Regions from separate parts of the Streptomyces sp. NPDC036813 genome, predicted to be linked through region 2. Evidence: riboswitches for the same ligand, from Rfam matches in the RefSeq annotation. Region 2 holds a riboswitch; the other holds the start of a gene.

Region 1 (19,572 bases), on a different contig from region 2:
CGCAGATCTTCACACTGATGCTGAACATGCTCTACGGCCTGCTCGGCATGGCGGTGATCGTCGCGGTGCTCGGGGTCGTCAACACCCTGGCGATGAGCGTCTTCGAGCGTGCGCAGGAGATCGGCATGCTGCGTGCGATCGGCCTGGACCGCTCGGGCATCAAGCGGATGGTCCGCCTGGAGTCCCTGGTGATCTCCCTGTTCGGCGGCGTGCTCGGCATCGGCCTCGGCGTCTTCTTCGGCTGGGCGGCCGGTGAGCTGCTCGGCACCAAGATGCCGACGTACGAGCTGGTGCTGCCGTGGGCGCGGATGGCGCTGTTCCTGGCGGGAGCCGCCCTGGTGGGCGTCCTGGCGGCCCTGTGGCCGGCCCGCCGCGCGGCCCGCCTGAACATGCTGCAGGCCATCAAGGCGGAGTAGCGGGTACGACACCGCGGGGCCCCGCTTCCTTCCGAAAGCGGGGCCCTTGCGCCGGGTCAGTTCCAGGTGCGGGCGCGCAGCGGCATCCCGGAGGCGCCGGAGTCGGGGGTCTTCACGGCGAGGACCTGGTTGACGCCGATCCGGTTGTGTTCGAAGGCCAGGGCCGAGGCGGCCATGTACAGCCGCCACACCCGGGCCCGGCCCGGGCTGGTCAGCCGGACCGCGCGGTCCCACTGCGCCTCCAGGTTGGCGACCCAGCCGCGCAGGGTGAGCGCGTAGTGCTCCCGGATCGACTCCATGTCGCGCACCTCGAAACCGGCCCGCTCCAGCTGCGTGACCGTGGTGCCGATGGGCTGCAGCTCGCCGTCGGGGAAGACGTAGGCGTCGATGAAGGCGTCCACGTCGTACGCGCCCTCGTCGCGCTGCGGGCGGCGGCCGATCTGGTGGTTGAGCAGCCGGCCGCCGGGCTTGAGCAGGGCGTGCAGGCTCTGGGCGTACTCCAGATAGCGTTCGGCGCCGACGTGCTCGGCCATGCCGATGGAGGAGATCGCGTCGTAGGGCCCGTCCTGGACGTCCCGGTAATCCTGCACCCGGATCTCGACCCGGTCGGTCAGGCCCTCGTCGGCGGCCCGCTTGCGGGCGTAGGCGGCCTGCTCCTGGGAGAGCGTGATGCCGACGACGCTCACCCCGTGCTCACGGGCCGCGTGGAGCGCCATGGAACCCCAGCCGCAGCCGACGTCGAGCAGCCGCTGACCCGGCTTCAGGGCGAGCTTGCGGCTGACCAGTTCGAGCTTGTCGCGCTGGGCGGTCTCCAACGACGCGTCGGGGGCAGGCCAGTAGGCGCAGGAGTACACCATGGACGGGCCGAGGACCAGCTCGTAGAAGTCGTTGCCGACGTCGTAGTGGTGGCTGATGGCCTTCTTGTCGGTGCGGCGGGTGTGCAGATGGCCGCGGCGCCGGCGGACCTCCTCGGGGGGCGGCGCGGGCGGCAGCGGCGGCCCCGCGAGCTTCACCAGGCCGCGCACGGCCTGGCGTACGGACGGATCGCGCAGGGCATCGCCGAGGGTTCTCGCGTCCTCGCCGCGGTCCCAGATCAGTTCGGCGAGCAGGTCGAGCGCGGCGTACAGATCGCCCTCGATCTCCAGGTCGCCGGCCACCCAGGCGCGGGCCAGGCCCAGTTCGCCCGGTTTGAACAGCAGCCGGCGCAGCGCGCGACGGTTGCGCACGACCAGCGTCGGGGCGCCGGGAGGACCGGCCTGTGAGCCGTCCCAGGCGCGGATACGGACCGGGAGCGGCACTCCCAGCAACTGCTCGAGCAGGCGCGTGAGCCGCAGCGCGGCGTCGGCCATGTGCAACACCTCCGTGACAAGCGATCCCGGAATGTCGTGCACCACGTAAACACCTACGCGGCGGCGCCGCAGTCCCCCACGCGCGTCACGGCTGGGTAAACCCTCCTAAGGGGCGGGTCGTCAGAGCTCCCGGAGCGCGTCGAGGGTGATGTCCATCTCGACGTCGTAGGGCACGGCGAGCTTGAGCTGCTCGCGGTGCGTGCCGGTGAGCGCGTACGTCTTGGACACCGGGTCGAGTTCGTAGGTGCGCACGACGGGGTGCTTGCCCGCGCCGGAGGCCTCGACCAGCCAGAAGTGCGGGATGCCGGCGGCGGCGTACTTGTGGGGCTTGGTGTCGCGGTCACGTGCCTCGGAGTCCGGGGAGACGACCTCGACGGCGAGGACGAGGTCGGCGGCCTCGAAACGGGTCTGCTCCAGCTCGTCGGTGACGGCATCCGCGCGCACGACACACAGGTCGGGTTCAGGGCCGTTGCGGCGGTCCAGGACGACGGTCATCTCGCGCTCGACCTTGAGGTCGTCCGGGATCGTTCGGCGCAGGCCGTTCAGCAGCAGTTCGATCATCTTGGCGTGGAAACGCCGCTGCGGACTCACGAAGACCAGGCTCCCGTCGATCAGCTCGGTGTGCGGCGGGAGGTCGGGCAACGTGAACAGGTCGTCCACGGTGTATCCGTCCCGGGGCGGCACCGGCCAGCGGCGGCCGGGCGCGGAGGTCGGCTCGGCAACGGGCTCGGCGGTCATGATTCCTCCCATGGACGGGATTCTCGGCCTGCCCGTCCACGGTAGCCGTGGAGATCGGCCGACGTCATCACAACGAGTGATCATGTCCCGGAACGCCGAAGGGGCCGCCCGCACCACGGATGGCGGGCGGCCCCTTCGAGGTGTTCAGCAGCTGACCGGGAGGGTCAGGCGGCTCGACCGCGAGGGTCAGGAGGCCTTGGCCTTCTCCTCGGTCTTCACGGCGGCCGGGGCGGGAGCCGGGGCCGGCTTGGCGGCCTCGTAGAACTCCTCGCGCGGGGACTCCAGCGCACCGAGGGAGACGACCTCGCGCTTGAGGAACATGCCGAGGGTCCAGTCGGCGAAGACCCGGATCTTGCGGTTCCAGGTCGGCATCGCCAGACCGTGGTAGCCGCGGTGCATGTACCAGGCGAGACGGCCCTTGAGCTTGATCTTCATCTTGCCCATGACGATCATCGCGACGCCCTTGTGCAGGCCGAGACCCGCCACCGCGCCCTTGTTGGCGTGGCTGTACTCCTTCTGCGGGAAGCCCCGCAGGCCGGAGAGGACGTTGTCGCCGAGCACCCGGGCCTGGCGCAGCGCGTGCTGGGCGTTCGGCGGGCACCAGGCGTTCTCGTTGCCGGCCTTGCGGCCGACGAGGTCCGGGACCTGGGCGTTGTCGCCGGCGGCCCAGATGTAGTCGGTGCCCTGCACCTGGAGCGTGGGCGCGCAGTCGACGTGACCGCGCGGGCCCAGCGGCAGGCCGTAGCGGGCCAGGACCGGGTTGGGCTTGACGCCGGCGGTCCACACGATCGTGTTGGCGTCGACCTCGAGGCCGTTCTTCAGCACCACGTGGCCGTCGACGCAGGAGTCCATGGAGGTGGACAGGTAGACCTCGACACCGCGGGACTCGAGGTGCTCCTTGCCGTACTGGCCGAGCTTCGGTCCGACCTCGGGAAGGATCTTGTCGGCGGCGTCGACGAGGATGAACCGCATGTCCTCGCGGGAGACGTTGGTGTAGTACTTGGCCGCGTCCCGGGCCATGTCCTCGACCTCGCCGATGGTCTCGGCGCCGGCGAAGCCACCACCGACGAAGACGAAGGTGAGCGCCTTGCGGCGGATCTCCTCGTCCGTCGTGGAGTCGGCCTTGTCGAGCTGCTCCAGCACGTGGTTGCGCAGGCCGATGGCCTCCTCGATGCCCTTCATGCCGATGCCCTGCTCGGCGAGGCCGGGGATCGGGAAGGTGCGGGAGACCGCGCCGAGCGCGATGACCAGGTAGTCGAAGGGCAGCTCGTACGCCTCGCCCACCAGCGGGGCGATCGTGGCGACCTTGCGGTCCTGGTCGATGGTGGTGACCCGGCCGGTGAGGACCTCCGCCTTGGGAAGCACACGTCGCAGCGGGACGACGACGTGGCGCGGGGAGATGCTGCCGGCGGCGGTTTCGGGGAGGAAGGGCTGGTAGGTCATGTACGACCGGGGGTCGACGACCGTGACGGTCGCCTCTCCGTAGCGCATCTTCTTGAGGATGCGCCGAGCTGCGTACAGGCCTACGTACCCACCGCCTACTACGAGGATCCTGGGACGCTCCGTGGTGCTCATGGCATCGAGTATCCACCCGCTTGGGGGGGTGGCTCGTGCGCCCCTTCACAAGCTCCGACGGTACCTGTGCTACACTCCGCGGCCCGCGTGACGCAGGTCATGCCGGGCGACGGGAACCGTTGTCCGGTACAACCCGTTGTCAATGCCGCGTGAGCTGCCTCTCTGGGCGTCGGACGGCACGGTGAGCGAGGTGTCAGGCCCTGCGGGACGCGTGATCCGAAGGCGCGTCGTCCACCCCTTCTGAACATGTTCAAAGGCGAGTTCGGCCCCCGGAGGGGTGATCCGAAGGCGTTCAGGGGGCTTGCGGAACGGAATTCCTTGTGAAGAACTTCACGAACTTTCCCGACGAGGTGTCATCCGACGGTTCTCCTGGGCCGCTCAGGCGTGGCCGCGGACGCTCAGGGGAGGACGCTGACCAGGAGTGATCGCGTCCTGCGGGAGCGCCCGGGAGACGCCGGCGCGTCTGCCGGGTGCGGATGTCGGCGGGTGCGGGTGCGGGCCGGCCGGGGCCGGTCGCGCGGTTCCCCGCGCCCCCGGGGGCGTTGTCGCGGCCGCACCCAGCGGAGGCCGGCCCTCGCCACGGCGCCCCCGGGGTGCCGGCGGCCGTTGCCCGCCGGCACCCCGGGCGGTTTCCGGCGCCGGATCCCTACCGGTGGCCCGGGCCCATGCCGCCGCTGTCGTCGCGGCCCATGCGGTCGCGGGGCTCGTCGGCCTCCTCGGCGCTGCTCTCGATGCGCTCCTTGCGCACCTGTCCGCGCACGGTCTCCTGCCCGGTGTGCTCCTCGGTGGTCAGGCGCACCCGCTCCACCGGCACGGCCTCGGTCTCCACGACCGGCCGCTCCTCGTGCAGCACCACCTCGTGCTCGGCCTCGCCGATCTCCTGCCCGGACAGCGCGGCGTCGCGGTTCGCCTCGGTGATCGGCTCCCGCTCGACGCGCACCTCCTCGTGCCGCAGCGGTACGACGCGCTCCTCCTCCTCGGTGACGACGTACTTGCGCAGCCGGGCGCGGCCCGCCTCACGGCGCTCGACACCCACGTGCATGTGCTCCTCGGAGCGCGTCATCGCGTCGTCGTCCGGGCCCCTGCGCGCACCGGCTGCCGCACGGCCCTCCGCCGCGCCGGCGGCACCCGCCGCGCCCCCGGCACCCGCCATACCCGCGGCGCCTGCCGCACCCGCGGCGCCTGCCGCGCCCGCGGTGCCCGCCTGGTGGGCCCAGCCGCCCTCGCCGGGCCGGTTGGCGCGGGACCAGGACTCGTCCCAGTCGAGGCCGTAGTAGTCGTAGAGCCGGTGCTCCTCGTCCTCCGAAAGGTGGCCGCCGCCGTCGACGTCGACGTGCGGGGCGTCCTTGACCTTGCTCTTGGAGTACGGGACCTCCGTGTGCCCGTCCACCACCGCGGCGTCACGGATCGGTACGAAGGACTCGCTGCTGCCGAAGAGGCCGGTCTTGACCGAAACCCACTCCGGCGCACCGGTCGTGTCGTCGAGGAAGACGTGCTTGGCTTCGCCGATCTTCTTCCCGTCCTCACCGAGGACCGGGTGGTCCAGGACCGAGGGGATCTGCTCTCTGGTGATCATGTTTGTCTCACCCTTCTCGCGGAGCGACTCCCCTGGCGGGTTCACCATCACAAAAAGGGCGAAACAAACCAACAGCAACAGAGGGCACATACTTTTCGTAAGTGCCCTCTGTGCACATCAGTGTTCTGTCGTCACGCCACGGACCAGGCGATGCCGTCCAGGATGTCGTGCTCGCTCACCACGACCTCCTCGGCACCGATCCGGTCCATGATCGACAGCAGCACCAGGGAGCCCGCCGCGATCACGTCCACCCGCCCGGGGTGCATGGACGGCACAGCCGCGCGCTCGGCGTGCGTGGAGTGCAGCAGCCACTCGGTGATCTCGCGGACCTTGTCGCGGGAGATCCGGGAGTGGTGGATGCGCGCCGAGTCGTACTCGGGCAGCTCTTGGGCGATCGCCGACACGGTCGTCACCGACCCGGCGAGCCCGACCAGCGTCCGCGCCTCGCGCAGCGGCACGCTTGCCTCGGCGAGGTCGAGGGCGGCCTCGATGTCGGCCCGCATGGCCGCGATCTGCTCCTCGGTGGGCGGGTCCGTGACCGCCCCGCCGGCCACCAGGTGCCGCTCCGTCATCCGCACACAGCCGACGTCCACCGAGCGGGCCGCGCGCACGTGTTCCTCGCCGACGACGAACTCCGTGGAGCCGCCGCCGATGTCCACCACCAGGAAGGGACGGTCCAGGTGCTCGTGCTCGGCCAGCTCCCTGGTCGCGCCGGTGAAGGAGAACTCCGCCTCCTGGTCACCGGTGATGACCTCCGGCTCCACGCCGAGGATGTCCATCACGCCGCGCACGAACTCGTCGCGGTTCTCCGCGTCTCGGGAGGCGGAGGTGGCCACGAAGCGCAGCCGCTCGGCACCGTGCTCCTTGATGATCTCCGCGTACTCCCGGCACGCGGCGAAGGTACGCTCCAGCGCCTCCGGGGCGAGCCGGCCGGTGCGGTCGACGCCCTGCCCGAGCCGCACGATCGTCATACGGCGGTCCAGGTCGACCAGTTCGCCGCTCTTCGGGTCGCAGTCGGCGACCAGCAGGCGGATGGAGTTCGTACCGCAGTCGATGGCGGCGACACGGGTCACTTGGCGTCCTCCTCGGTCTCGGCGCCGTCCTGTGCCGACGTCACGCACGGACCCTTGCGCCACCACTCGGGCAGCATCGCGATGGCCTCGTCGCCCAGCGGGTTGACGCCCGGTCCGGCGGCCAGGGAGTGGGCGACCAGCACGTGCAGGCACTTCACGCGGTCCGGCATGCCGCCGGCGCTCGGGAAGCCGGTCAGCTCCTCGATCTCGTCCCGGCGCCGGATGTAGTCCTCGTGGGCGGCGCGGTAGGCGGCGGCCAGCTCCGGGTCGGTCTGCAGCCGCTCGGTCATCTCCTTCATCACGCCCTCGGCCTCCAGGGTGCCGATCGCGGAGGCGGCCCGGGGGCAGGTCAGGTAGTACAGCGTCGGGAAGGGCGTGCCGTCCGGCAGGCGCGGGGCGGTCTCCACGACATCGGGCTGCCCGCAGGGGCACCGGTGGGCGATCGCGCGCAGCCCGCGCGGCGGCCGGCCGAGCTGCTGCCTGAAGGCCTCGACGTCCGCGTCGGTGGGCTCGGTGCGCGGGGTGGACGGCGGGGGCGTTTCCACTACGAAGTTCTCTCTTGTCGAATTACTGGTCGGAGGCGTCGGCCTTGTCGACCCCGTCCCAGACGTTGGAGTACCAGGGGCGGTCCGTCGAGCCGGCGTCGGTGTGGGCCTGCGTGGCCGCGTCCGGGTCGACCACGACGTAACCGGTCTCCCCCGGCAGCACATAGTGCAGCCGCTTGCGGATCTGCTGCTCGGCGAAGGAGTCGTCCTGCCAGCGCGCCTTGAGGTCGCGCAGCTGCTCCACACGCTGCGCGGCCTGCTGCTTCTGGCGCTCCAGGTCGGCGATCTCGGCGCGCTGCGAGACGTACTGGCGCATGGGGTAGGCGAGCGCCACGATCAGCGTGCACACCACCAGCGCGAGCAGCGCCGCGCGGCCGGTGAGCCGGGAGCGGCGGGCCTGCCGTTTGGTCTGGGAACGGTAGACGCGGGCCGCGGTCTGCTCGCCGAGCAGCCGGATCCTGGTCGCGGTGGAGAAACGGTCCCGGTCCTTCACCGCCATGGCCATCCTCCCGTTTCACACGCGCGTACGTCCCCGGACACGGTACGGGACCGAGTACGGGGACGTACGTACGACTGGCTAAGCCTTACGCCAGGTTGGCCCAGCCTTCGGGGCCGGCCTCGGGCTCAGCCGTCTGTTCAGCCCTTGGAGACCGTGCCGCGGAAGCGGGGGAAGGCGCTGCGGCCGGCGTACACCGCGGCGTCGTCGAGGATCTCCTCGATGCGCAGCAGCTGGTTGTACTTGGCGACGCGCTCGGAGCGGGCCGGGGCGCCGGTCTTGATCTGGCCGCAGTTGGTGGCGACAGCGAGGTCGGCGATGGTGACGTCCTCGGTCTCGCCGGAGCGGTGGGACATCATGCACTTGTAGCCGTTGCGCTGGGCCAGCTCGACGGCGTCCAGGGTCTCGGTGAGCGAGCCGATCTGGTTGACCTTGACGAGCAGCGCGTTGGCGGCGCCCTCGTCGATGCCGCGCTGGAGACGCTCGGGGTTGGTGACGAACAGGTCGTCACCGACGAGCTGGACCTTGTCGCCGAGCTTGGCGGTGATGGTCTTCCAGCCGGCCCAGTCGTCCTCGAACAGCGGGTCCTCGATGGAGACCAGCGGGTAGGCCTCGACCAGCTCGGCGTAGTACTCGGTCATCTCCTCGGCCGAGCGGTTCTTGCCCTCGAAGACGTAGGAGCCGTCCTTGTAGAACTCGGACGCGGCCACGTCGAGGGCCAGGGCGATCTGCTCGCCGGGGGTGTAGCCGGCCTCCTTGATCGCCTCGAGGATGAGGTCGAGGGCCTCGCGGTTGGAGCCGAGGTTCGGGGCGAAGCCGCCCTCGTCGCCGAGGCCGGTGGACAGGCCCTTGGACTTCAGGACCTTCTTCAGGGTGTGGTAGACCTCGGCGCCCCAGCGCAGGGCCTCGGAGAAGGACTCCGCGCCGATCGGGGCGATCATGAACTCCTGGATGTCCACGTTGGAGTCGGCGTGCGAGCCGCCGTTCAGGATGTTCATCATCGGCACCGGCAGCAGGTGCGCGTTCGGACCGCCCAGGTAGCGGAACAGCGGCAGGTCGCTGGCCTCGGAGGCGGCGTGGGCGACGGCGAGCGAGACGCCGAGGATGGCGTTGGCGCCGAGGGAGCCCTTGTTGTCGGTGGCGTCCAGGTCGAACATGGCCTGGTCGATCAGGCGCTGCTCGGTGGCGTCGTAGCCGACCAGCTCCGGGCCGATCTGCTCGATGACGGCCAGCACGGCCTTCTCGACGCCCTTGCCCTGGTAACGGCTGGAGTCGCCGTCGCGGAGCTCGATGGCCTCGAAGGCGCCCGTCGAGGCGCCGGACGGAACGGCGGCACGCCCGGTGCTGCCGTCGTCGAGGCCGACCTCGACCTCGACCGTGGGGTTGCCTCGGGAGTCCAGGATTTCCCGGGCTACGACGACGTCGATGGACGGCACGAGCATCTCCTTCGTGGATGTGACGCTGAAAGTGCGGGGCTGGTGAGCCTTGCGACTAGAGCCTAACCGCCCCGGGGCCATCGGCCAGCCGACCGCCCGGCCCGTGGACAGACAGACCGTACCCATTGTTCACCGTCGGAACAAAGGGGGGTGGCGTTCCGGCTGAACGTCCGGAGAACGGACGGCAGAAAAAACCCCGTCCCGGTGCGTACGGGGGAACACGCACCGGGACGGGGAGCCCGTGGGGACGGGGAGCGGCCCTTGGCCGGCCCGCTGCCGCTTACTTCAGGTGCAGCTGCTGGCCCGGGTAGATGAGGTCGGCGTCCGCGACGATGTCCTTGTTCAGGTCGAACAGCTTCTTCCAGCCGCCGGCGACGTGGTGCTTCTCGGCGATGGAGCTGAGGGTGTCACCGGTGACGACCTTGTACTCGCCGTCGCCCTTCTTGACCTTCTTGCCGGTCGGGGTGGTGACGGTCTTGGTGCTCTGCTTCTTCGGCGTCTGCGCCGGGCGCTCGCTGGAGCGGGAGGCGCTCTGCTGCTCGCTGGAGCGCGTCGTGGTGGTGCCCTGGGAGGACGAGCCGCCGCTCTGGGAGGAGCTGGAGGAGCCGCCACCGTTGTTCGGGGTGTTCGACAGGCCCGTGCCGCAGACCGGCCAGGCGCCCTTGCCCTGGGAGGCGAGGACCTTCTCGGCGACGGCGATCTGCTGGGACTTGCTGGCCTGGTTGGCCTGCGGGGCGTAGGCGGTGCCGCCGTACGCGGCCCAGGTGGAGGCGGAGAACTGCAGGCCGCCGTAGTAACCGTTGCCGGTGTTGATGGACCAGTTGCCACCGGACTCGCACTGGGCGACCGCGTCCCACTCGGAGGTGGTGGCGGCGGAGGCGTTGCCGGCCGCCATCAGCGGGGCGGCGACGGCCGCGCCGGTGACACCGGCGAGCGCGATGACACGGGTGGTCTTGGAGGGACGACGGTGCTTGCCCTTGCCGGAAAACAGCATGGTGGATCCCCTCACCGACGCCTGCGAGGTGAGCTGTCGGGTTCGGGCCGGTTGAGTTGCCCGGCCACCCCTCCCCTGGGAGGCGTGGCTTCACCCCTAGCCGCTCCGGCTCAACTGCCGGGCACGGCGCTTACCTTGGGTCCCCCGCTCCTGCCTGCGGCGCGTTGAGCGACGACTGTTCCCGTGCGGCCGCTGGCAGGATTCGGCGTTGCGGCCGGCCGGGGCTCGCGATGGCGAGCGGTCATGACCGTAGACAGGCGATCGGCCGAATTTCAAAGACGATCACGGCTTCTGAGACTCATCCCACACTTTCACCAAAGCGGACATCAGTCTCAAAACGGGGCGTCAACTCCCGCTACTTTTCGCCCGTTTCGCCACCGACAAGCAGGGTCTGACCGGGGACGATGCGGCCCGGGTCGGCCCCGATCGCGTCCCGGTTCTCCGCGTACAGCGCGCGCCACCCGCCCTCGACGCCAAGGGAGTCGGCGATGGACGTCAGACTGTCCCCGTCGCGCACTGTGTAGCGCGAGGCATGCCGGCCCGAGGCGGGCGCCGCGCTCACTTCGGCGGCGTCCTCCGTGGCGCTGGCGCCGCGGTGGCGGCCGCCGCCGTCCACCGCACCGGTGTCGACGAGCCCCGAATCCCCGACGATCTGGCGCAGGTTGTCCGGATCGTCGGTGTTTGCGTCACCTGCGGACGCGCTGCCGGACGGCTGCGAGGTGCCGGGCCCGGACGTTCCGGGCGCGCCGGACTCGGCCGCGCCCCCCGTGGACGGGGTGGCGGACGACGACCCGTCAGAGGGCTGCGCGGGGGTGCCCGTGGAGGGCGTCCCGGACGGCGCACCGGAGGAGTCGGGCAAGCCGGGCGAGTCCACCGAACCGGATGATCCGGAGGTACCGGTGGATCCGGAGGTACCGGCCGAAGCGGATGAGTCGGACGGAGTGCTGGTCCCGGTCGGACCGGAGGAGCCCGAGCCGGTGGTGGAGCCGCCGGCCGCCGAGCCGCCGCCCGACGTGTCGCCCGCGACCCCCGTGTCGACGTCCGGTGCGGAGGTGTCGCCGGACAGGCCCGAGGTCAGCCCGCACAGCGTCCAGTGGCCGACACCCTGGTCGGCGAGGACCTTCTCGGCCACGGCTATCTGCTGCGAACGGCTCGCGAGGTCGGGCCGGGCCGCGTACTCCAGGCCGCCGTGCCCCTCCCAGTCCTCCTGCGACAGATGCAGGCCGCCGTAGAGCCCGATCCCGGGGTTGTCGCTCCAGCGGCCTCCGCTCTCGCACTCGGCCACCTTGTCCCACGTCGCGCCGTCGGCCGCGTGGGCGCTCGCCGCGCCGAGCAGAGGGATGGCGATGGCGGAGCCGGTCACTCCGGCCGTGACGAGGAGGGCCGGAGCCTGACGGGGGCGACGGTGTCGACCGTTCCCGGAGAGCATGCGGTGACCTTTCGCGAGACAGCACTGACCGGCGCGGCGCCTTGAGGCACCGGCGTCGCGCTGACGAGTGAACGTATCGGCAGACGATCGCCAGTCACAAGTTCATGCCGCGCAGATCACGTGAAGATCACATAGTTGAAGATGTGTCAGTTTTCTGTGCGGGCGCGGGCGTGAACGTCACGGGCAACTGCCGCAGACCCCGCATGATGAGTCCACCGCGCCAGCGCAAGTCGGCTGGTTCGGCGCCCAGTTGGAGGTCGGGCAGCCGGGTGAGCAGGGTGGCGAGGGCGGTCTGACCCTCCAGGCGGGCCAGCGGGGCGCCCAGGCAGTAGTGGATGCCGTGACCGTAGCCGAGGTGCTGGTTGTCACGGCGGGCGAGGTCCAGCAGGTCCGGCTCGGGGAAGCGCTCCGGATCGCGGTCGGCGGCGGCCAGGACGACGAGCACGGGATCGCCGGGGGCGATGTCCTGCCCGCCGACGGTCAGCGGCTCGGTGGCGAACCGCCAGGTCGCCAGCTCCACGGGGCCGTCGTAGCGCAGCAGCTCCTCCACGCCCGTCTCCAGCAGCGCGCGCTCGCCCCGGGCGAGGGAGTCCTGCAGCCGGTGCCGCTGTCCGGGGTGGGTCAGCAGGGCGTAGGTGCCGTTGCCGATGAGGTTGACGGTGGTCTCGAAACCGGCGAACAGCAGGATGAACGCCATCGCCGCCGCCTCGTTCTCCGTGAGGTGCTCGCCGTGGTCGGAGGCGCGGATCAGGCCGGAGATGAGGTCCTCGCCGGGTGCGGGTTCGGCGGGCAGGGCCTGCCGCTTGCGGTGGATCAGTTCGGCGAGGTAACCGCGCATCTTCTTCACCGACCGGGCGACCCCGCCCCTGGGCCCTCCGCCGTGCCGGATCATCATCCCGGCCCAGTCCCGGAAGTCGTCCTGGTCCTCACGGGGCACGCCGAGCAGGTCGCAGATGGCGTAGATGGGCAGCGGGAAGGCGAACTCGTGGATGAGGTCGGCGGAGCCGCGCTGCGCGAAGCCGTCGATGAGGTGGTCGGTCAGCTCCTGCACGCGCGGCGCGAACTCGGCGACCCGGCGAGGGGTGAACGCCTTGCTGACCAGCCGACGCAGCCGGGTGTGGTCCGGCGGGTCGATGTTCAGCAGGTGCGTCATCAGCTCCGCCTTGCGCTCCCCGGGGATGCCGGTCTTGCCCTTGGCGTGCGCCGGCTCGTCGTGGTGCGCCGGGTTCTTGCTCAGGCGCTGGTCGGCGAGGGCCTGCCGGGCGTCGGCGTACCGGGTGACCAGCCAGGCCTCCACCCCGCTGGGCAGCCGGGTGCGGTGCACGGGCGCGTGCTCGCGCAGCCAGGCGTACGCGGGGTAGGGGTCGGCGGCGAACTCCCAGGTGAAGAGTTCGGGGGCGGTCTCGTCGGGGCGGAGCTGCTCGGTCACTCCTCGACCGTATCCGGATCCGGGTGGGCCTCCGCGTCGCGGTGGGCGGCGGGCACCGCGGCCGACGCGCCGGGGGCGACGCCCTCCGCCTCGCGGATCGCGTCGCGGTAGGCGCGGGCCGCCGCGCGCAGCGACGTCTCCGGGTCGACGCCCTCCGTCTCGGCGCGCGCGGCGAGCGCAAGGAGCTGGTAGCCGATGCCGTCGCCCTGCGGCAGCCGGACGTCCAGGCCGGCCGTGCGGGTGCGGGCGGCGAGCTTGGCGGCCAGGGAGAGGGCGGGCTGGTGCAGCGGGATGCCCTCGGTGACGGAGGCGCGCCGCTTCTCCTGCGCCTTGGTGCGCAGCCAGTGCGCCTTGACCTCCTCGGGGGTGGTGGCGGTGGCGTCCCCGAAGACGTGCGGGTGGCGGTGGATGAGCTTGGCGACGATGCCGCCGGCCACGTCGTCGATGGAGAAGGGGGCCTCGGGGTCCTCCTCGGCGATGCGGGCGTGGAAGACCACCTGGAGCAGCACGTCGCCCAGCTCCTCGCGCAGCTCGTCGCGGTCGCCGTCCTCGATGGCCTCGACCAGCTCGTACGCCTCCTCCATGGCGTACTTCGCCAGGCCCTCGTGGGTCTGCCGGGAGGACCACGGGCAGGCGACGCGGATGCGGTCCATGACCTGGACGAGGTCGAGCAGGCGGGCGCCGGGCAGGTCGTAGGAGGCGGGCAGCAGCTCCAGCTCCGGCATCGTGACGCGGCCGGAGCCGGCGAGCCGGGCCAGGCCGTCGGTCAGCGCCGGCTCGCCCTCGCCGCCGGCCACCACCACGACGGTACGACCGCCGGCGCAGGCGTCCAGCAGCTCGTCGGCGCCGGGCGCGGCCTCCTCGACGACGACGCCCGCCTCCCGCAGGTACGGCAGCTGGGGGTGGGAGGCGTCGGCGCACAGCACCCGGTCGGCCTCCCGCAGCGCCTGCCAGGCGGGCCAGGACAGCAGACCCGGCGCAACGCGGTGGCTGGTGGTGAGCAGGACGATACGGCCGGGGGCGGCGGAGTCTTCGGGGCGCGGTGCGTTCACGCTTCGAACGTACCGCGCGCCGGGAGATGTCTCCGTCGGTTGTCCACAGGGTGGGGTCGCGGTGTGATGATCCGCCCGGAGAGGGTCGGGGAAGGGGCCGTTACGCAGGCTGCTGGGGCGCCGCCGCCGTCACGTCCTTGACCCACGGGGTCTTCGCGTCCACGCGGCCGACCTTCTGGGCGTCCCAGGTGCCGTAGCGCGGGTTGAGGTCGACGCCCAGTTCCCGCGACGCCGTCGACAGGGCCTTCCAGAACGCCGGCTGGTTGGTGTCGGTGCCCAGTTTCGCGGCGAGCTTCTGGGCCTCGACCTGAAGGCGCAGGTTGTCGTCGACGCGCTGCGGCGGGATGCCGTACTCGCGCAGCCAGGTCGTCTCCAGCGCCTTGGCCCCGCCGAGCTGCTGCTCCACGCCTGCGCGCAGCTGCTGCACGTCGTGTCGCGTGACGGCGACACCCTCGTCCTGCGCGGCGCGGTGCAGCACCTGGTCCAGGACCATGCTGTGCAGGGTCTGCCGGGTGAGGTTGCCGGATCCGGACACCACGCGCGCGTAGTTCGCCTGGTCGCCCGCCGCCGCGCGCTGCGCCGCCCGGACCTCGTTCACCCGGTCCTCGAGCTGCGAGACCGTGATCTTCCGGCCACCGACGACGGCCGCCGCACCCGGATGCGAGTCGCTTCCGCATGCGGTGAGCAAAGGGGCCGCGGCGATCGCGGCGGACAGCAGGAGCGCGGTGCGACGGCGGCGGTGCAAGGGAACCTCCCGAGGAGATTGCAATAACAGGTGCGGCGCGCAGCGCCTCCACCAGGGGTGGTGGTCGGGCGACGGGCGGGCGCACAAAGTCTTGCGGTGATCGATGGTAGGCAGTGGGGCTGCTGAGGCCAACCCATTCGACCAACGATTCACCGCCACTTCAGGCACCGCCGCGCGCTCCCCGGGCCAAGGCGGTCAGCCGACGATGGCCACCGGCGCGTCCCACGCGTCGCGGTCCACGGTGATCGTGTAGCCGCGCCGGGTCTCCTTGCTGTTCACCAGGTACTGGTGGCCGCGGCTGTGGTCGGTGAACTGCGACGCGCCCCACGGCCAGTCCGCGGTGGTGGTCTCCTTCTTGTCCCACAGCGCGTACCAGAGGTTGCCCGGCAGGTCCGTCTTGTTCGCGGCCGTGGCGATCGCCTTGGCGCTGGAGCTGGTGAAGCCGTAGAAACCGGCCCGGTAGGTCTTGGCCCGCAGCCCCTTCGTGAACGCGCGCACGTACGTCAGCACGGCGTCGTTGCACGACTTGTTCGTGATGTCGTACGGCTCCATGTCGAGGTAGATCGCGCTGCCGGCCTTCATGCCGAGCGCGGCGGCCTTGGCCACGGCGTCGCCCGCGTCGCTCGCGCCGAGGGAGGCGGCCGTGGCGGCGGTCAGCTTCTCGGGGTTGCGGCTGGTCTGGCAGGGCGGCTGGGCGCCGACGTAGAGGGGGATGAGCTTCCAGCCCTGGGCGTTCACCGACTTGACCCAGGACGCGGTGAGGTTGGGCTGGCTGCAGCCGCGGTTCTTGCCGCCGATGTAGACGGCGGCGCCGCCGTAGTAGCCGTCGGCGCGCCAGGCCTTCATCGCGCTGAGCGAGGGCGCGGTGCAGGTGTCGAAGGCCCGGCCGGTGTACGTCTTCTGCGCGGGCCAGGCGGTGGCCGCCATGGACTGCTGGGCGGCTATCCCGCCCCCGGCGACGACGGCGGCACCCGCCACCGCCCACGAGAGGTATCTGCGCTTCTTGGACTGACGATGGCTGGACACGGCTGAACCCACCCCTTCGATGTACGTGACCGCTCGGTGTCCCCGACACCCACGAGCGGCTCGTACGGTAACCCGTGCCGCGCCTAGCCCCGCACCTGCCCCAGCCATTGCAGGGTGCGGCGCACGTCCGCGGCCAGCGGATGCCCTGGGCCGTGGAGCCGCTCCACGTCGTGCAGCAGGCGCATCAGCGTGTCGTGCGCGGCGGGCCGGTCGCCGAGGGCGAGCAGCAGATGGCCGATGCGGCGGCGCAGCTCGTGGGCGAGCGCGGGGTCGCCGGAGACGTACTGGTTCTCGTAGTACGGCAGCAGCGCCCGGTACTCGGCGAGGGCGGCCCCCGGTTCGCCGAGCTGCTCCAGGCACTGGGCCGCGTCGTAGCGGAAGCGCAGGGACTGCGGGTCGGACGCCCCGGCCTCGGCGGCGCGTTCGTCGGCCAGGCGGCGCAGTTCGGGCAGTGCTCGCCGGTACTGGCCGTCGTCCATCAGCGTGGCGGCGTACTGCTTGCGCAGGGTCCGTACGACCGGCGAGTGCTCGCCGTGTTCCCCGGCCGCGACGGGCAGGATCGCGCCGAGGATGTCGACGGCCTGCGTGATGCGGCCCTGCCCGAGCAGGCGCTTGACCTCGTCGACGGCGGCGGCCACATCGGGCTTCCCGGCGACGGGAGGATCGGCGGCCGGGGACGGCCGCGGCGCGGGGGTACGGGCACGGTCCGGCCAGGGGGCGTGCGGACGCAGGAAGGGGCGCGTGGGGTCCAGCGGCGCCCCGCTCGGGATGCCGCGCCCGGGCAGCAGCGGCACCAGTTGCTCGTACACCTCCTGCGCGGACGCGGGCCGGTGCAACGGGTCCTTGGCGAGCAGCCGCAGCACCAGCGTCTCCAGTGCCTCGGGGACCTCGGGGCGGAACCGGCGCACCGGCACCGGCGGTTCGTACAGGTGCCGGTGCAGCACGCCGAGCGCGGTGGAACCGGCGAACGGGACGTTCCCGCTGAGCAGTTCGTGCAGCAGCACGCCGAGCGCGTACAGGTCGGTGTACGGCCCGACCGCGCCGCCCATCGCCTGCTCGGGGGCCATGTAGGCGGGCGAGCCGATGGGTGAGCCGGTGTGGGTCAGGCGCGTGGTGTCGCTGTCCATCACGGAGGCCACGCCCAGGTCGAGCACGGTGACCGTGCCGTCCTGCTTGACCATCACGTTGCGCGGCTTGAGGTCGCGGTGGACGATCGGCACCGCGTGCACGGCGCTCAGCACGGCGCACAGCTGCGCGGCCACGGCGACGGCCCACGGCCACGGGTACGGGTCGTGCTCGGCGAGGTGGTCGGAGAGGTCGGCGCCGTCGACGTACTGCATGACGAGGAACAGCTCCTCGCCCTCGCTGCCCGCGTCGTGCACGGTCACCAGGCCCGGATGGTCGACCTGCGCGGTCACCCGGCACTCGCGCAGGAACCGGCGGCGCAGCTCGTCGGCCTCCTGACCGGCGACCTTGTCGGGGCGCAGCAGCTTCACGGCCACGCGCCGGTCGAGCCTGCGGTCGTAGGCCGTCCACACCTGGCCCATGCCGCCCTGGCCGAGGAGAGCGGCCAGTTCGTAACGGCCGGCGATCATCCGCCCCGTCGTCACGGTCACCTTCCGCCCTCGCCGTGGCCGTCACCGCGCCGCAGGTAGTCGCTGAGCTCGTCGAGTTCGGCGCGCACCTGGTCGATCCGGGCGGGCGCGGGGCGCTGCGGGGGCGGCGGGGTGGGAGTGGCGAGGGGCGCCGCGGGCGTCTGCGGGAGCGGCGGGGTCGGGGTGGCGAGGGGCGCCGCGGGCGTCTGCGGGAGCGTCACCGCGTACGGCGACGGGGGCTGCGGGTAGCCGTAGTTCACGGCGGGCGCCGGGGGCACGGGATGGCCGGTGGGGTGGGGCCGGTGGTGACGTATGTCGGCGTACAGGTAGTAGCCCGCGCAGGCCGCCATGTTGAGCAGCAGGATGATCATGCCGGCGGTGCCCTTGGGCGTGCTGAAGTCATCCGTGTGGTCGGTGGCGAACAGGCTGAAGCAGAGGACCAGAACGGCCACCGAGCCCGCGAAGACCCACCAGTCGCCCCGCTTGCGGGTCACGATCGCCGCACGCAACGGCGCCACCCACGCGAGGAATCCGATACTGAGGACCGCCACCGCCACGAAGAGCACGCGCAGCAGGACCAGCACCCCGGTCGAGGGTCGACGGGAAGATGGCGGGGCATAGCCGTGGCCCGGCATGGCTGCTCCTGAAGGCCTGGTGGGGACAAACGCGGTTCCGGTCCGAGCGTATAGGCCGACACGGACAACACGGCACGGGTTGTACCGAACCGTTGTCACACTGATCACTCCGGCGCGACCGTGCCGTCCGTCAGCCCGTCGTACATGCCGCGCACGAGCTGTTCGCCGAGCCGGCTCGCGTGCCTGAGCGCCCGCTCGAACTCCTCGAGGGCGCGGAACCGCTCGCCGTAGCGCCGCTGTTCCTCCAGCGGCAGCCGGGGCAGCTGCAGGCGGCGCACGTCGAGCCGGGTGGCGGTGGAGGCGTAGCTGCTCGCCTGGCGGTTGTTGGCGGTGCCGCGCAGGAACCCGGCGAGGAACCACGAATCGAGCGCCTGCCGGTCGGGGCGCAGCAGGACCAGGTTGCGGCCGAGGGCGGCGCCCCGGGTCTCCTCGTCGATGACGCGCGCCACCGCGCCGCCGCCGACCACCGGCACCACCACGTCACCCGGCTCCGTCAGCACCGCCTCCTCGTCGCTCTCCGGCAGGGAGCCCGAGGGTGCCGTCCCGGCGAGCACGTCGTGGTCGGTGAGCACCCGCACGCGCGTGGGGCCGCCGTTGCCGCCGGTCCGCATCTCCAGGGCGCCGCCGCGTGCGAGCTCCCCCACGGTGGTGAGCGGCCAGCGCGTACGCCGGGGCGCGTCGACGGGCGCGGGTGTGAGCTCCCCGACCAGGCGCAGCGTCTCGCCGAGGCGTTCCCCCACCGCCGCGAGCGCCCCCGCGCCGTCGGCCGGCGTCGCGGGCGGCAGATGGCGGGCGGGCGCCAGGTCCACGTCGTCGTCGAGGAGGTCGATGACGGGCAGGGAGCGGGCCAGACCGGGCCGCTCCTCGAGGCCGCCCGCGCGGTCGAAGGCGGCCCACACGTCCAGCACCGCCTCGCGTACGGCCTGCCAGTCGGGTCCGCCGCGCCCCTCCCCCGCGAACTGCCCGGCGTCGGCGAGCAGCACCTCGGGCTGCGCGGTCACGGCGGCGGGCCGGCGCAGCAGCCACAGGTGCAGCGGGATGTTGTACGGCGGTGCCGCGCCCACCGGCAGGGCGATCACGGCCCGCAGCGCGCCGCGCCGCAGCAGGTCGGCGCGGATGCGGCGCCCGGAGCGGCGGGAGGCGGCGGCGGGCGGCATCAGCAGCACCGCGATGCCGCCGTCGCGCAACCGGGCCAGCGCGTGCTGCACCCAGGCGAGCTCGGACTCGGCGCGGGCCGGGAAGCCGTACTCCCAGCGCGGGTCGTAGGCGAGTTCGTCGTGGCCCCAGTTGCGTTCGTTGAACGGCGGATGGCAGAGCACCGCGTCGGCGCGCACCGCGGGGTGGGCGTCGGCGCGCAGGGTGTCGCCGGCGGCGGCGCGCACCGCGGCCGGGGAGTGCAGGGCGAGCCGGAGCGCGGTGAGCGCGGCCAGCTCGGGGGCGCTGTCCTGGGCGTACAGCTCCTG
Region 2 (8,412 bases):
CCGGGAGCCGCCGTGCGGAAGTCGGCCGGGGACAGGGCGCCCGCGCCCTCCGGCAGGGCGCCGAGGAGGGGGGCGCCGGCCACGACCGGCATGTCCTCCAGGTTGCAGCGCATGGCCAGGTCGGGCGTGCGCGGCCAGCTGCCGATCACCACGCCGAGCAGCTCCACGTCCCGTCGCCGCAGTTCCCGCGCGCTCAGCTCCGAGATGTTCAGCGTGCCGAGCGCCGGCGAGGCCACGAGCAGCACCGGCGCGCGCAGCAGCGCCGCCGCGTCCACGAGCGTGCCACCCGCCGCGTCGAACCGCACCAGCAGCCCGCCCGCGCCCTCCACCAGCACCAGATCGTGCTCGGTGGCCAGCTTGGCGGCCGCCTCGGCGATCTCCTGCGGATGCAGCGGCGCCCGTCCGGACCGTCGCGCGGCGGTGGCCGGCGCCAGCGGCTCGGGGTAGCGGGCGAGTTCGGCCACCGTGACGCCGCCCGAGAGCCGCGCCACCTCGTCGGCGTCCCCGCGCTCGTCGGGGCCCACCCCGGTCTGCGCGGGCTTCAGCACGGCCACCGAGCGGCCGGCCGCGAGGGCCGCGGTCGCCACCGCGGCGGTCGCGACCGTCTTGCCGACATCCGTGTTCGTGCCCGAGATCACCAGTACCGGCATGTCATCCCTCCTCGGCCGCCGCGTACACCGCACGGCAGATCCGTGCCACGTCCGCGTCCGACGTGACGTACGGCGGCATCGTGTAGATCAGGTCGCGGAACGGCCGCAGCCACACGCCCTCCCGCACCGCGGCGCGGGTCGCGGCGGCCATGTCCACCGGGTGGTCCAGCTGGACGACGCCGATCGCGCCGAGGACCCGCACGTCCCGTACGCCGGGCAGGTCCAGGGCCGGCGCGAGACCCTCGCGCAGTCCCGACTCGATCCGCTTGACCTCGGCGAGCCAGTCCTGCCCGAGCAGCAGCTCGATCGAGGCGCAGGCGACGGACGCGGCGAGCGGGTTGCCCATGAAGGTCGGCCCGTGCGCCAGCACCGGCACCTCGCCCCGCGAGATGCCGTCCGCCACGCGCGCGGTGCACAGCGTCGCCGCCATCGTCAGATAGCCGCCGGTGAGCGCCTTGCCGACGCACATCACGTCCGGGGACACCGCCGCGTGGTCGGCGGCGAACAGCGCGCCCGTACGGCCGAACCCGGTCGCGATCTCGTCGAACACCAGCAGCACGTCGTGCGCGTCGCACGCCTCGCGCAGCACCCGCAGATAGGCGGGGGAGTGGAAGCGCATGCCGCCCGCGCCCTGCACCACCGGCTCGACGATGACGGCGGCGAGTTCATGGGCGTGGCGCTCCACCGTCGCGCGCAGGTGCTCGGCGTACGCCTCGTCGTGGTCGGCGGGCGGCGCGTCGGCGAAGACCTGGTGCGGGAGCACCCCGGACCACAGCTCGTGCATGCCGCCCTCGGGGTCGCACACCGACATCGGCGTCCAGGTGTCGCCGTGGTAGCCGCCGCGCCACGTCATCAGCCGCTGCTTCTCGGGGCGCCCGAGCGAACGCCAGTACTGCAGGCACATCTTGGCCGCGACCTCGACGGACACCGAACCGGAGTCGGCGAGGAAGACGTGCTCCAGGCCGTCGGGCGACATGTCGACAAGGAGCTTCGCCAGCCGCACGGCGGGCTCGTGCGTGAGCCCGCCGAACATCACATGGCTCATCCGGCCCAGCTGTTCGGTCGCGGCCTCGTTGAGCACCGGGTGGTTGTAGCCGTGGATGGCAGACCACCACGACGACATGCCGTCGACCAGTTCACCCGAGCCGTCCGCGAGCTTCAGCCGGACCCCGCTCGCCGCCTCGACGACGAGCGGTTCGGTCTGCCCGGGCATCGGGCCGTACGGATGCCACACATGCCGCCGGTCCAGTTCCAGCAGCTCGGGCACGCTCAGGTCAGGCATTGGGCGCGAGGTCCGTTCCCGCGCCGCGCCGGCGCACGGCGACCAGGTCGGTACGGGGCTCGCTCGCCGCCGGCGCGGGGGCGGCCGTACCGCAGATCCCGGCGCCTTCGTGCGATCCGCAGCCGCCGGCCGAGGCGTGCGACCCACAGCCCTCCGCGCCCTCGTGGCCACCGCAGCCGCCCGCCGCCGCGTCGGAACCGCAGCCACCTGCCGCTTCGTGCGACCCGCAGCCGCCGGCCGCGCCCGCCCGGTGCTCCGGCAGCGTCACCTCGCCGGCGCCCTCCACCTCGAACCCGGCGTCCGCGATCATCTCCAGGTCGGCCTTACCGGCCTGGCCCTCGCTGGTCAGGTAGTCGCCAAGGAAGATCGAGTTGGCCAGGTGCAGCGCCAGCGGCTGCATCGTGCGCAGATGGACCTCGCGGCCGCCCGCGATACGGACCTCCACGTCCGGGCAGACGAAGCGGACCATCGCCAGGATGCGCAGGCAGCGCTGCGGGGTGAGGTTCCACTCCTTGGCCAGCGGGGTGCCCTCGAAGGGGATCAGGAAGTTCACCGGAACGGAGTCCGGGTCCAGCTCGCGCAGCGAGAAGACCACGTCCACCAGGTCCTCGTCGCTCTCGCCCATGCCGGCGATCAGACCGGAGCAGGCCGACAGGCCCGCCGCGTGCGCCTTGGTCACCGTGTCGACCCGGTCGGCGTAGGTGTGCGTGGTCGTGATGTCCGCGTACGTGCCCTCGGACGTGTTGAGGTTGTGGTTGTAGGCGTCCGCGCCCGCCTCGCGCAGCCGCTCGGCCTGGCCGTCGGAGAGCAGACCGAGGCAGGCGCACACCTCGACGCCCTCGTTCTGCTCCTTGATCGTCTTGATGGTCTCGGAGACCCGGTCCACGTCCCGGTCCGTCGGGCCGCGCCCGCTGGCCACCAGGCACACCCGCTTGGCGCCGCCGGCCAGACCCGCGGCGGCGGCCTGGGAGGCCTCGTCGGGCTTGAGCCAGGTGTACTTCAGGATGTCGGCCTTGGACCCCAGGCGCTGCGAACAGTACGAGCAGTCCTCCGGGCACAGGCCGGACTTGAGGTTGACCAGGTAGTTGAGTTTCACCCGTCGGCCGAACCAGTGCCGGCGTACCTTGCCGGCCGCGGCCACCACATCGAGCAGTTCGTCGTCGGTCGTGGCGAGGACGGCCAGGGCTTCCTCGCGGGTCGGCAGCTCGCGCCGCAGTCCCTTGTCCACCAGCGTGTTCAGCAGGTCCATGGGAGCTGATCCTGTCTTACGGGGGTAGGCCAGGCCAAGGAGAGTTCGCACAAACAAGGCCGTTCGAGGTGTGGGTATTGCCACATCCTGAGCTGCGGTGTGTCCCGCTAGTGTCTGTGCACTGCCTACAAAATCCCGGAGGACCCATGGCGTTCGGCTGGATCGACGAGCAGGCGGACGCGCGCCGCCGTGCGGGACTCGTGCGCACCCTGCGTCCCCGCCCCGCCGACACGCCGCTGCTGGACCTGGCGAGCAACGACTACCTGGGTCTGGCCCGCCATCCGGAGGTCACCGAGGGCGCGGCACGGGCCGCCCGGACATGGGGCGGCGGCGCGACGGGTTCCCGCCTGGTCACCGGTACGACCGAGCTGCACACCGAGCTGGAACGCGAGCTCGCGGACTTCTGCGGCTTCGAGGCCGCGCTCGTCTTCTCCTCCGGTTACGCCGCCAACCTCGCCGCGGTCACCGCACTCGCCCCGCACGGCTCGCTGATCGTCTCCGACGCGGGCAACCACGCATCCCTGATCGACGGCTGCCGGCTGGCCCGCGGCACCACGCAGGTCGTCGCGCACGCCGAACCGGACGCCGTGCGCAAGGCGCTCGGCACCCATGAGGGCACCTCGATCGCCGTCTCCGACACCGTGTTCTCGGTGGACGGCGACGCCGCCCCACTGGCCGAACTGGCCGTCGCCTGCCGGGAATTCGGCGCCGGCCTGGTGGTCGACGACGCCCACGGGCTGGGCGTCCTGGGTGACGGCGGGCGCGGCGCGCCGTACGCGGCGGGGCTCGCCGGCGGGGACGACGTGGTCGTGACCGTGACGCTGTCGAAGTCGCTCGGCAGCCAGGGCGGCGCCGTCCTGGGGCCCGCACGGGTGATCGACCACCTGGTCAACGCGGCCCGGACCTTCATCTTCGACACGGGGCTCGCCCCGGCCGCGGCGGGCTCCGCCCTCGCGGCCCTGCGGCTGCTGCGCCGCGAGCCGCAGCGGGCGGCACGGGCCCGCGCGGTGGCCGCAGAGCTGCACGCCCGGCTGACGGCCGCGGGTCATCAGGCGGTACGGCCGGACGCCGCCGTGGTCTCGGTGCGCGCTCCGTCCCCGGAGCAGGCCGTGCGCTGGGCGGCCGACTGCCGGACGGCCGGCCTGGCTGTGGGCTGTTTCCGACCTCCTTCCGTGCCCGACGGCATCTCACGGCTCAGGCTGACCGCCCGTGCGGACCTGACCGAAGATCAGATCGAACGCGCTGTACGGGTGATCGGCGAGACGCGGCCATGAGTCGGCGTCCACGGCCGTGCCCTCGCCCGGGGTGTGCCGTGCTCAGTCGCGGCGCACGGCGGCGGTGAACGCCGCCCAGCTCCCGGGGGAGAAGAGCAGCGCGGGCCCGTCCGGGGCCTTGGAGTCGCGTACGGCGAGCAGCCCGGCCCAGTGCCCGGAGGCCGGCCGGGCCGTCTCGACGCAGTTGTTCGCTCCGGTGCTGTAGCTGCTGCGCAGCCAGCGCACGCCGTGCAGATCGGTACTGAAAGGGATGGTGCGAGGCAGTGCGGTCATGGTGCCTCCTTACGCGCCGTCACCTAGTGAGGCGATGAAATCCAACGAGTCCTCGGGGGAAAGGGCGTGGATCCGAAGGGAGTTGAAGGCCTCCGCGTAGGCCCGGAGGTCTTCTTTCCGTTCGAGGTAGAGGCTACTCGTCATGTGGTCGAGAACAACCACGTCCAGATCAGAAGTGCTCGGAAATGAGAAAATAACGAAAGGCCCGGTGATGCCGACATGCGCCCCCGCGGAGAACGGCAACACCTGCAACCGCACCTGCGGCAGCCGTGCGGCCTGAAGCAGCCGCCGCAGCTGCTCCGCCATCACCTCGGGACCGCCCACCTCCCGGCGCAGCACCGCCTCGTCCAGCACGGCGCTCAGCTTCAGCGGACGCGGCGCGTGCAGCACGTCCTGGCGGGCCAGACGCACCTCCACCAGCGCGTCCAGCCGTTCCTCGTCCACCGCGCCGACGGCCGCCCGGGTCACCGCGCGGGCGTAGGCGGGCGTCTGCAGCAGCCCCGGCACGACCGAGGTCTCCAGCGTGCGCATCGCGCTGGCCTGCGACTCCAGACTGATGAAGTCGCGGTACGTGGGCGGCAGCACCCCGCGGTAGGCGTGCCACCAGTGCTCCCTGCCGCCGACCTGGGAGCCGGCCAACACCAGCAGCAGGTCCCGCAGTTCGTCGTCCTCGACGCCGTACGCGTTCAGCAGTAACCGCACATCGGACGGTTTCGCGCCACTCGAGCCGGTCTCGATCCGGCTGACTTTCGACTGGTGCCAGCCCACCAGCCGGGCGGCCTCCCCGCTGGTGAGTCCCGCCCGGGCGCGCAGCGCGCGCAGTTCGGCGCCCAGCTTCCGGCGGCGCACCGCGGGACCGTGCTGCATGCGCCCCTCCTTACTCCGTCCGAGCCGCCCGGATACGGTCTGCCGTGGCAGAGTTCACCGCTTCGAGCGACAGATATATGCATATCTTGGTGGATCGCCTCCGTGACCGGCGTGGTGATGGCAGTCTGGCGGCGAAGCACCAGTCCGGGACCGTACTCGAACCACCGGCTCCGTGCCGGACTGCGGTCCCGTGGGAAAGGGACGACGTCGCCATGGCAGACCACCTGGAAGCATCCGTCACTCTGCCGAGCGATCCGGCCTCGGTGTCCGCGGCCCGCGGCTTCGTGGCCGGCACCCTGGCGGAATGGGGTCTGCCGTCGGACGCGGAGCTGGCGGACAGCATCCGGTTGATCGTCTCCGAACTGGCCACCAACTCCGTGCAGCACACGTTCGGGCAATCCCCGACGTTCACGGTGGACGTCACCCTGGACCGCGACGAGCTGCTGCGCATCGGTGTCACGGACAGCCACCCCCGCTTTCCCAAGCGGCTGCCCGCGGCCGTCCAGCAGGACAACGGCCGGGGCATGGTCATCATCCGCTGGCTGGCCGCCGAGTGCGGCGGCAGACTCCGCGTCCGCCCCACCCGCGAGGGCGGCAAGACGGTCGCCATCGAACTGCCCTGGGCACTCCCGCCCGAGCCGGTCCCCTCGACGCAACAGACAGAACCAAAACCGCAGCCCTGCTGAACCGTTCGGTTCCGGGACGACTCCCGCGGGCTTGTCACACCGCGCCCACCGGACCGCCCCCGGCGGCACCGCCGCCGAACGCACGCCGTGAGCCTCGGCGACGGGGGCCCCAGGGCGTGACACCCGCTCACCCGTATGCCCGAGCCGTTGGCGCCGTTGGCGCCGTTGGCCCGCGGCCACCCCGGCCTTGTCCCGGCAGCCGCCGCTGGAGCCCGCTGACGGCCCTCCTCGGCCCGACAGCGGCCGCTGAGGGCCGTGCCGTCGGGCTCGTGGCCGCGTGAGGGCCGTGTGCCGAGGAGGGGCGTCGGTCAGCTCACCCGGCCGTACCAGACGCTCTTGGTCCAGATCTTCTGCAGGCGCACCACGTCGCCCGTCTTCGGGGCGTGCCAGATCTTGTTCTTCCCGGCGTAGATGCCGACGTGGTAGACGTTCGACCCCGAGTGGAAGAACACCAGGTCACCGGCCTTACGGCTGCGGGCCGGGATGTGGTGCGTCTTGTTGTACTGCTGGGCGGCCGTGCGCGGCAGCTTCTTGCCCGCCTTCTTGAACGAGTACAGCGTGAGTCCCGAGCAGTCGAACCGGCGCGGCCCGGTGGCGCCCCACTGGTACGGCGCGCCCTTCTTGGACGCGGCGATCTGCAGCGCCTTGGTCGCCGGCGTCGCGGCGGCGGCCTCCGAGGCGAGGCCCGGGACCACGATCGAGCCGCCCACCGCGGCGATGGTCAGGGCGGAAGCCGTACCGGCCCGGGCCATGAGCGACGGGACACGATTGAGCGCAGTCATGCGCAACCCTTCGTCAGCCGCCTGTGAAGGATGACCTGTCGGATTCGGGCTGGCGAAGTAGCCCGGCCGCTGACGCGGCTTCACCCCAAGGGCTGCTCGGCCCGGTCGTGGCATGACCGTTCCGGCGACCCGTCGTGCTTGGGTCCTCCACTCCTGCCGATCCACTCCTGTCGACCGGTCATCCGGACGGCGGCAGGACTCGGCGTCCGCCCGGATCGCCCCGCCGCTGCGGCGGGGGCTTGTCGTCAGTCAGGGATCTTGGCCCACAACTGTCCGAAAATCCCAACGGAAACGGGTATTTGTGGGGTTCCTCACCACTCACCCGTTCGGGTGGACAGCCCTGTGTTCGGTGGGGTGTTCACTGATCCGGCGAGCCCCGGACCAGCGGCGGAACACTTCATTCCGGCCTCTCGTCCCGCCGGTCACGCAACTCGGACCCCCGAAAAAAAGGCGTTCGGATAGGCCGATGGGGGGTACGCCGTTCGGTCCGTTTGAACCCGCTCGGCCCTCGGCTCAACTCCCCGCCGGTGGCGGCAGGGTGACCCGCGCCGTGCGGCGCTCGCCGTCGAGCACCCGCAACGCGCGTGCCAGGGTGCCGGCGTGCAGCTCGCTCTCGCCGCGCTGGTGCATCAGCGTCAGCGCGTCGCGCAGCGCCACCGCCTTGGTCACCAGCGCCTGCGCGGCCCGCAGCCCCCGGTAGGTGTCGCCGGGACAGGCCGGGTTGATCCGGCCGAGCAGGTCCACGACCTCCAGGTAACGGTCGATCAGCTCCCCCTCCGCCCGGGTGAGGGCGGGCAGCGGCGGAAGATCCGGCAGCATCGGACGGCTCACCTCCCGCCCGGCTGCGCGCGGACGGTGATGATCTCGTCCACCAGCCCGTACGCCAGCGCCCCGGCCGCGTCGAGGACGTGGTCGCGCTCGATGTCCGCGCCGACCTGCCGCCGGCTGCGCCCGGTGTGCCGGACGAGCATCTCCTCCAGGGTCGCCCGGATGCGCGTCAACTCCGCGGCCTGAAGGGCGAGGTCACTGGCCTGCCCCTCCACCGGCTCCGGCAACGCGGGCTGACGCATCACCATCCGGGCGCCCGGCAGCGCGAACCGGCGCCCCGGCGCGCCCGCGGCCAGCAACACCGCGGCGGACGAGCCCGCCTGGCCCATGCAGTACGTCTCCACCTCGCACGCGACGTACCGCATCGCGTCGTAGATCGCCGTCATCGCCTGGAACGAGCCGCCCGGCGAGTTGATGTAGAGCTGCACGGGCCGGTCCGGGTCCCGGTGCTCCAGCTGCATGAGCTGCGCGATGACATCGCACGCCGCGGCGTCGTCGATCGGTGTCCCGAGGAACACGAT

The links. Region 2 has a riboswitch for cyclic di-AMP ahead of ACZ67Q_RS27355 (C40 family peptidase). Riboswitches for the same ligand answer to the same signal wherever they lie in the genome.
Positions count from the first base shown of each region.
Region 1: linked by a shared signal. The riboswitch ahead of ACZ67Q_RS25890 (transglycosylase family protein) and the one ahead of ACZ67Q_RS27355 (C40 family peptidase) in region 2 are both predicted to bind cyclic di-AMP.

Region 1 covers NZ_JBVJPV010000013.1:81,190-100,761, forward strand. The annotation lists gene ACZ67Q_RS25845 (ABC transporter permease) at 1-416, shown strand, start outside; gene ACZ67Q_RS25850 (class I SAM-dependent methyltransferase) at 473-1,765, opposite strand; gene ACZ67Q_RS25855 (Uma2 family endonuclease) at 1,886-2,515, opposite strand; gene ACZ67Q_RS25860 (NAD(P)/FAD-dependent oxidoreductase) at 2,690-4,078, opposite strand; gene ACZ67Q_RS25865 (PRC and DUF2382 domain-containing protein) at 4,725-5,654, opposite strand; gene ACZ67Q_RS25870 (Ppx/GppA phosphatase family protein) at 5,786-6,727, opposite strand; gene ACZ67Q_RS25875 (DUF501 domain-containing protein) at 6,724-7,272, opposite strand; gene ACZ67Q_RS25880 (FtsB family cell division protein) at 7,295-7,771, opposite strand; gene eno (phosphopyruvate hydratase) at 7,909-9,204, opposite strand; gene ACZ67Q_RS25890 (transglycosylase family protein) at 9,485-10,198, opposite strand; cyclic di-AMP (ydaO/yuaA leader) riboswitch at 10,202-10,370, opposite strand; gene ACZ67Q_RS25895 (transglycosylase family protein) at 10,554-11,627, opposite strand; gene ACZ67Q_RS25900 (cytochrome P450 family protein) at 11,755-13,056, opposite strand; gene ACZ67Q_RS25905 (nucleoside triphosphate pyrophosphohydrolase) at 13,053-14,108, opposite strand; gene ACZ67Q_RS25910 (SurA N-terminal domain-containing protein) at 14,209-14,853, opposite strand; gene ACZ67Q_RS25915 (glycoside hydrolase domain-containing protein) at 15,049-15,879, opposite strand; gene ACZ67Q_RS25920 (protein kinase domain-containing protein) at 15,963-17,474, opposite strand; gene ACZ67Q_RS25925 (hypothetical protein) at 17,492-18,109, opposite strand; gene ACZ67Q_RS25930 (N-6 DNA methylase) at 18,214-19,572, opposite strand, start outside.
Region 2 covers NZ_JBVJPV010000014.1:113,819-122,230, forward strand. The annotation lists gene bioD (dethiobiotin synthase) at 1-650, opposite strand, end outside; gene ACZ67Q_RS27325 (adenosylmethionine--8-amino-7-oxononanoate transaminase) at 652-1,932, opposite strand; gene bioB (biotin synthase BioB) at 1,925-3,181, opposite strand; gene ACZ67Q_RS27335 (8-amino-7-oxononanoate synthase) at 3,328-4,455, shown strand; gene ACZ67Q_RS27340 (DUF397 domain-containing protein) at 4,498-4,728, opposite strand; gene ACZ67Q_RS27345 (helix-turn-helix domain-containing protein) at 4,738-5,595, opposite strand; gene ACZ67Q_RS27350 (ATP-binding protein) at 5,808-6,281, shown strand; gene ACZ67Q_RS27355 (C40 family peptidase) at 6,590-7,063, opposite strand; cyclic di-AMP (ydaO/yuaA leader) riboswitch at 7,067-7,200, opposite strand; gene ACZ67Q_RS27360 (hypothetical protein) at 7,577-7,882, opposite strand; gene ACZ67Q_RS27365 (ATP-dependent Clp protease proteolytic subunit) at 7,891-8,412, opposite strand, start outside.